Regions from separate parts of the Saccharothrix saharensis genome, predicted to be linked through region 2. Evidence: riboswitches for the same ligand, from Rfam matches in the RefSeq annotation. Region 2 holds a riboswitch; the other holds the start of a gene.
The links. Region 2 has a riboswitch for glycine ahead of gcvP (aminomethyl-transferring glycine dehydrogenase). Riboswitches for the same ligand answer to the same signal wherever they lie in the genome.

Region 1 (3,400 bases), 300 kb from region 2:
GGTGACTATGCGTCCTGGTCGTTGCACCGTACGGGTGGAATGAGGGCTATAACGCCCTGGTAACAGGGTTTTGGACAAACCGGGGTCTAGCGGTTGTCGGTACCCGCTAATACGGTGCGTCGCATTGGCTGATCTTCGACCGATGAGGAGGCAGAATGGTCGAGGACTCCGGAGTCGACGAGCTGTTGCGGCAGTGGGCGGCTGAGCGCTCGGACGACGCCGAGCTGCAGGAGGTGAACCGGATCAAGGACGCGTGGCTCGCGGAAGCCCCGCCGTCCGCGCCGGGGATCCCCGTGCAGCGGGCGAATGGCGGTCCCCGCGGCCTGGTGAAGGTCGAGTCCGCGGATCCGGCGTACGTGGCGGCGATGCGGAAGCGGGCGCCCGAGGTGCCCGACGCCCTGCTCGCGGCCGCCGCCAGCTACTGGCAGCTGGTGGGTGACCTGTCCGAGGCGGAGCAGTGGTGGGACGTGGGCATCAGCCCGCTGGACCAGCGCGCTCTGGACTACCGGGCGGCCGGGCTCACGCCCGCCGACCTCGGTCGTCGCCTCGGCCCGATGACGGTGCTCCAGCACCTGCGTCGGGGTAGCGCGGCGGCCTGGTGCGTGGCCAGGCTGCAGAGGCAACGCCGGGACGGCGTGGCCTAGGTCCGACGAGTCGGGGCGGGCTCCTGGGGTTCGGGAGCCCTCACCTTCCAGGGGCGGGCTCCTGTGCGGGGAGCCCCGGCCCTGTGCGACGCACGAAGTACCCTTGAGGCGTGCGAGGCCTCATCACCCCCCGGCGGCTCGCGATCGCGGCCGTCTGCCTGGCGTCGCTGGTCGTGTGCTGCGGCCTGGCGTACTGGCAGTGGGAGCGGTTCTCCGAGGCCGGTGGCACCTTCCAGAACCTCGGGTACGTCTTCCAGTGGCCGCTGTTCGGCCTCTTCCCCGCGTTCATGGTGTGGCGCATCCGCAGGCTGGACGCCCGCCGCAAGGCCGAGGACGCCGCCGCGGCGAGCGGTGCCGCCGACGGGGCCGCGCCGGAGCCGGTGGCCGTGCCGTCCCGGCCGGTCGTTACCGTTGAGCCCGTCAGAGCACCCGCGCACGACGACGAGGACGACGAGCTCGCGGCCTACAACCGCATGCTCGCCGAGCTCCACGCGCGGGACCAGCGGTGAAGCGAAGGTAGGGCGATGAGCGGCGCGTTGACCAGGTTCCGGTTCATGGCTTACGTGGTCGGTGTCGGCCTGCTGCTGCTCGTGGTCGCGATGATCGCCAAGTACGCGGGCGGCACCGAGGGCATGATGCAGGTCGTCGGCCCCGTGCACGGCTTCCTGTACGCGGTGTACCTGGTGCTCACCGTCGACCTCGCGCTCAAGGCCCGGTGGTCGATCAAGGGCACGGTGCTGGTGCTGCTCGCGGGCACGATCCCGTTCGTGTCGTTCTACGCCGAGCGCAAGGTGGTCGAGAGCGTCCGGGCCGAGAAGAGCCTGTGACCGGGGTTGACCCCGCCCGCCGGCCACCCCTAGCGTCTGGCGGTACCAACTGAACACGGCCGTCGATGTCGAGCGGGAGAGTCCCCGACCGGGGCGCCGAAGGAGCAACTCCTCCCCGGAATCTCTCAGGCACAGGTACCGCCCGACGAAGGCAACTCTGGAAAGCAGGCGCACCCGGTGCGCCTCGCCCACGGTGCAAGCCGCCCTCACCCGGTGGCGAAGCTCTCAGGCTCATGGCAGAGGGGGAGGCTCACTCGACGAGGAGTCTCCGATGTGCCGTGTCATCCTTTCGCTCGTGAATCTCTCGGACGTGCCCGCCCGCCGACCCGACCGGTCGGCGCCTCGGCATGCCCGCACCCAGGGAGGACCCGCCTGATGGAAAGCCGCCGCACGCCCCTGCACGCCGAGCACGAGGCGCTGGGGGCCATGTTCACCGACTTCGCGGGCTGGCGGATGCCGCTGCGCTACGACAGCGAGCTGGCCGAGCACCACGCGGTGCGCACGTCGGCGGGCCTGTTCGACCTGACCCACATGGGTGAGATCGTGCTCACCGGCCCGGAGGCCGGCGCCGCGCTGGACCACGCCCTGGTCGGCCACGCGTCCGCGATCGGCGTCGGTCGCGCCCGCTACACGATGATCTGCGAGGCCGACGGCGGCGTGGTCGACGACCTGATCGTCTACCGCACGGGCGACGAGGAGTACCTGGTCGTCGCGAACGCCTCGAACGCCGCCGTCGTGCACGAGGCGCTGGTCGAGCGGGCCAAGGGCTTCGACACCACCGTCGAGGACAGGTCCACCGACTACGCGCTGCTCGCCGTGCAGGGCCCGAAGGCCACCGCGATCCTCGCCGGCCTCACGTCCACCGACCTCGGCGCGGTGAAGTACTACGCCTCGTACCCGACCGAGGTCGCGGGCAAGCCGGTGCTGCTCGCGCGCACCGGCTACACCGGCGAGGACGGCTTCGAGCTGTTCGTCGCGCCGGCCGACGCCGCGCACGTGTGGCGGGCGCTGCTGGAGGCGGGCGCGCCGCACGACCTCAAGCCCGCGGGCCTGGGCTGCCGCGACACGCTGCGGCTGGAGGCGGGCATGCCCCTGTACGGCAACGAGCTCGGCCGCGACCGCACGCCGTTCCAGGCGAACCTCGGCCGGGTGGTGAAGCTGGACAAGCCGGGCGACTTCGTCGGCCGCGACGCCCTGGCCGCCGTCGCCGAGCAGGGCGTGGGGCAGGTCCTGGTCGGCCTGAAGACCGCCTCGCGCCGCGCGCCCCGGCACGGCTACCCGGTGCTGGACGCCTCGGGTGCCCGCATCGGCGAGGTGACCAGCGGCGCGCTGTCGCCGACCCTCGGGTACTCGGTGGCCATGGCGTACGTCACGGTCGGCCACACCGAGCCCGGCACGCAGCTGTCCGTCGACGTCCGGGGCAGGCACGAGCCGGTCGAAGTCGTCGCACTGCCCTTCTACAAGCGCACCTCGTAAGGGAGACCCCACACATGTCCGAGCACTTCAACACCTCCCTCGCGGAGTTCGACCCGGAGGTCGCGGACGCCGTCGCCGCCGAGCTGCACCGGCAGCAGAGCACGCTGGAGATGATCGCCTCGGAGAACTTCACGCCGGTGTCGGTGCTCCAGGCGCAGGGCTCGGTGCTGACGAACAAGTACGCCGAGGGCTACCCCGGCCGGCGCTACTACGGCGGCTGCGAGAACGTCGACGTGATCGAGCGGCTGGCGATCGAGCGGGTCAAGGCGCTGTTCGGCGCGGGCTTCGCGAACGTGCAGCCGCACTCGGGCGCGCAGGCCAACGCGTGCGCGATGTTCGCCCTGCTCCAGCCGGGCGACACGATCCTGGGCCTGGACCTCGCGCACGGCGGCCACCTGACCCACGGCATGCGGATCAACTTCTCCGGCAAGCTCTACAACGTGGTGCCCTACC
Region 2 (3,400 bases):
GGCGTTGAGCTTCATCGTGCACGAGCCCAGCGGGATCATGCTGCGGTCCAGCGCCACGTCCTTGTCCGACAACGACCGCAGGTACCGCAGCAGCGCGGTTTCGGAGCGGTGCGCGTGGAACACCGGGTGGGTCAGGTAGTCGCTCGTGCGGCGCAGGTCCGCGGGGATGCCGTCGGCGGTGTCGGCGTCCAGGCCGTCCACGTCGGCGACGGTCACGCCGAACGCCTTCCACACCAGTTCCAGGTGCTCGCGCGTGGTCGTCTCGTCGCACGCGATGGACACCACGTCGGCGTCCACCTGCCACAGGTTCACGCCGAGGTCGCGCGCGGCCGAGACGACGGCGGCGGCACGGCCCTCGACGCGCGCCCGCACCGTGTCGAAGAACTCGCCGTGCACGATCTCGACGCCGCCCTCCAGCAGGCCGGCGGCGAGCACGGTCGCCATCCGGTGCGCCCGGGTCGCGATCGCCTTCAAGCCCTCCGGACCGTGGTACACCGCGTACATCGAGGCCATCACCGCGAGCAGCACCTGCGCGGTGCAGATGTTGCTGGTGGCCTTCTCGCGACGGATGTGCTGCTCGCGCGTCTGCAGCGCGAGGCGGTAGGCGAGCGAGCCGTCCGCGTCCACGGACACGCCGACCAGCCGGCCGGGCAGCTGCCGCTCCAGGCCCTGGCGCACGGCCATGTACCCGGCGTGCGGCCCACCGAACCCGATCGGCACGCCGAAGCGCTGCGTGGTGCCGATGACGACGTCCGCACCGATCTCGCCCGGCGGGCGCAGCAGCGTCAACGCCAGCAGGTCCGCGGCGACCACGGCCTGCGCACCCGCCTTGTGGATCTCCTCGATGACCGACGCGTGGTCGAGCACCACGCCGGACGCACCGGGGTAGGACAGCAGCACGCCGAAGAAGTCGCCGCCCAGGCCGAGCCCCTCGATGCCCTGCGACAGGTCGGCGGTGACGATCTCGATGCCCAGCGGCTCCGCGCGCGTCTCGATGACGGCCAGCGTCTGCGGCAGCGTGTCGGCGTCGACCACGAACTTGTTCGACTTGGCCCGACCCGCGCGGCGGACCAGCGTCATCGCCTCGGCGGCGGCCGTGGACTCGTCCAGCATCGAGGCGTTGGCCAGCGGCAGACCGGTCAGGTCGGCGACCATCGTCTGGAAGTTCAGCAGCGCTTCGAGGCGGCCCTGGGAGATCTCCGGCTGGTACGGCGTGTACGCGGTGTACCAGGCGGGGCTCTCCAGCACGTTGCGGCGGATCACCGGCGGGGTGGTCGTGCCGTAGTAGCCGAGCCCGATCATCTGGGTCATCGGACGGTTGCGCGCGGCGAGGGCGCGCAGCTCGGCCAGCGCCTCGGTCTCGGTGGCGGGCGCGGGCAGGTCCAGCACCAGGTCGCGCTCGCGGATCGACTCGGGGACGGCGTGCTGCGCCAGTTCCTCCAGCGAGCCGACACCGATCACGTCGAGGATGCGGGCCAGCTCGGCGGGCCGCGGGCCCACGTGCCGGTCGGCGAACGGGGTGCCGTGCTCGAGTGCGGCGAGGGGGATGCGGTCCTGCGTCATCGGTGCTGGCCTCCAGGGCTCCGGACAGACTTCTGCCGTTGCCCTCCCCCTCTGTCTTCTGCCCGGTGTCGGGCGCCTGAGAGCTTCACCCGGCTGTCGGGCTTGCACCGTCGGCGGGGTCGGTCGGTCGTGCCCGACCCGCTTTCCAGAGGCGTCTCACCCGCACGGTCCTTGCGCCTGAGAGGTTCCGGGGAGGATTTGCTCCTTCGGCGCCGAGACGGACTCGGACTCTCCCGCACGGGATAAAGCGACTACGCGCGGAATCGTACCCGTCGGAGGGGTGAACGGTACCGCCGGCGCGACGTGGATCTCAGTGCGCGCCGGTCGACCCGCCCGGTCAGCCGATGGCCCTCGTCCGCCGGCGACGGGACAGCTCGTCGTCGGCCGCCTCCACGATCTCGGCCCCGTCCGCCCGTTCGGCGGGGAAGTCGTGGATCGTGCCGCTGATCTCCCGCATCGCGCCGGAGACCGCGATGCCGAACACCCCCTGACCGCCCTGGAGGAGGTCGACGACCTCTTCCGGCGACGTGCACTCGTAGACCGTGGTGCCGTCGCTGAACAGCGTGATGCGGGCCAGGTCCTGCACGCCGCGGCGGCGCAGGTGGTCCACCGCGACCCGGATGTTCTGCAACGAGACGCCGGTGTCCAGCAGTCTCTTCACGACCTTGAGGACCAGGATGTCCTTGAACGAGTAGAGCCGTTGGCTGCCTGAGCCCTGCGCACTCCTTATCGTGGGGTTGACCAACCCCGTGCGCGCCCAGTAGTCCAGCTGGCGGTAGGTGATGCCCGCGATCTGGCACGCGGCGGGGCCGCGGTACCCGACCAGCTCGTCCGGCAGCGAGGAGTCCGGGAACAGCTCACCCTGTTCGCCGGATCCGGCCCGGATGGGCGCTTCCTCGACCACGCCTGCCTCCCCTCGGTCCGGCCACGACGACCGGCGACCAACGTGAAGCCGCCGCGGTGCCCGAATCACACCGTGGCAATTCACCTGAGTTCGACGGTAAGACCGGCTAGGGGGCAGGTCAACGCGACGCGCGGGGCGTGTCTGACCTCAACGTGAGGTAGAGGTTGAGAGAGTCACCCGTCGTAAGCCATTCGGGTGACGTTTAGTGATCGTTTAGCCGAGCAACGTTGACGTTGTGTAATTCAGGGGTGTGACGCCTGATGGTGGCACGCGGGGTTGATCCACAACGCACCGCGCACGCTTGCGAAGGGCCGTTCACGGTGTGGGGCCGGGGTCGCGGCCCTTCGTGGGCGGGGTGGGGTGGGTTCGGGTGAGGGCCTCTTTGTCAAGCACCCGACCCGTCGGACCTGAGCGGGTCGGTGGACCCCTGCGGGGCGGTCGAAGGTCTGAAAGCTCCGAAGCGTCCTCGCCGGACGGGCCCGGGGTGCGGACGGGCCGGGCGGTGCGGGCCGCGAAGCTCCCGCTTCCCAAGTCGAGGGGTTCGTGTCATCCCGCCGAGCTGGCTGTGCCCTGCCGCGCGTGCCGAGGGGGCGTGGTCCACTGATGGCGCACCACTGCTTCCGATGTCGTCCCCTTGACGCGTGTGGCAGCCCGGAGGGAAGTCGGTGGGATGACGCGAAACCCGGACCACCATCCCCATAGGAGATGACGGCGGTCCGGGTCGTCATCCTGCTGGTGCGCCAGTCCGACGAGGACGCTTCGGATCTTCTGATCTTCCGGAGCAGCTCGCCGCGAACGCGGGTCGGTCGGCTTACGTGTCCGCCCCGCGGAAGTCCTCCGGCGAGACCGAGTCGAGGAACTCGCGGAACTTCTCGACCTCGTCCTCCTGCTCGTCGGGGATGATGAGGCCCGCCTCCGCCAGCACGGACTCCT

Region 1: linked by a shared signal. The riboswitch ahead of gcvT (glycine cleavage system aminomethyltransferase GcvT) and the one ahead of gcvP (aminomethyl-transferring glycine dehydrogenase) in region 2 are both predicted to bind glycine.

What each region holds. Positions count from the first base shown of each region.
Region 1 covers NZ_VFPP01000001.1:6,630,332-6,633,731, forward strand. Annotated here, with positions in the region: gene FHX81_RS30245 (helix-turn-helix transcriptional regulator) at 156-644, shown strand; gene FHX81_RS30250 (hypothetical protein) at 755-1,153, shown strand; gene FHX81_RS30255 (DUF3817 domain-containing protein) at 1,169-1,471, shown strand; glycine riboswitch at 1,535-1,622, shown strand; glycine riboswitch at 1,624-1,718, shown strand; gene gcvT (glycine cleavage system aminomethyltransferase GcvT) at 1,847-2,947, shown strand; gene glyA (serine hydroxymethyltransferase) at 2,962-3,400, shown strand, end outside.
Region 2 covers NZ_VFPP01000001.1:6,932,423-6,935,822, reverse strand. Annotated here, with positions in the region: gene gcvP (aminomethyl-transferring glycine dehydrogenase) at 1-1,563, opposite strand, end outside; glycine riboswitch at 1,719-1,809, opposite strand; gene FHX81_RS31695 (MerR family transcriptional regulator) at 1,901-2,467, opposite strand; gene FHX81_RS31690 (bifunctional nuclease family protein) at 3,279-3,400, opposite strand, start outside.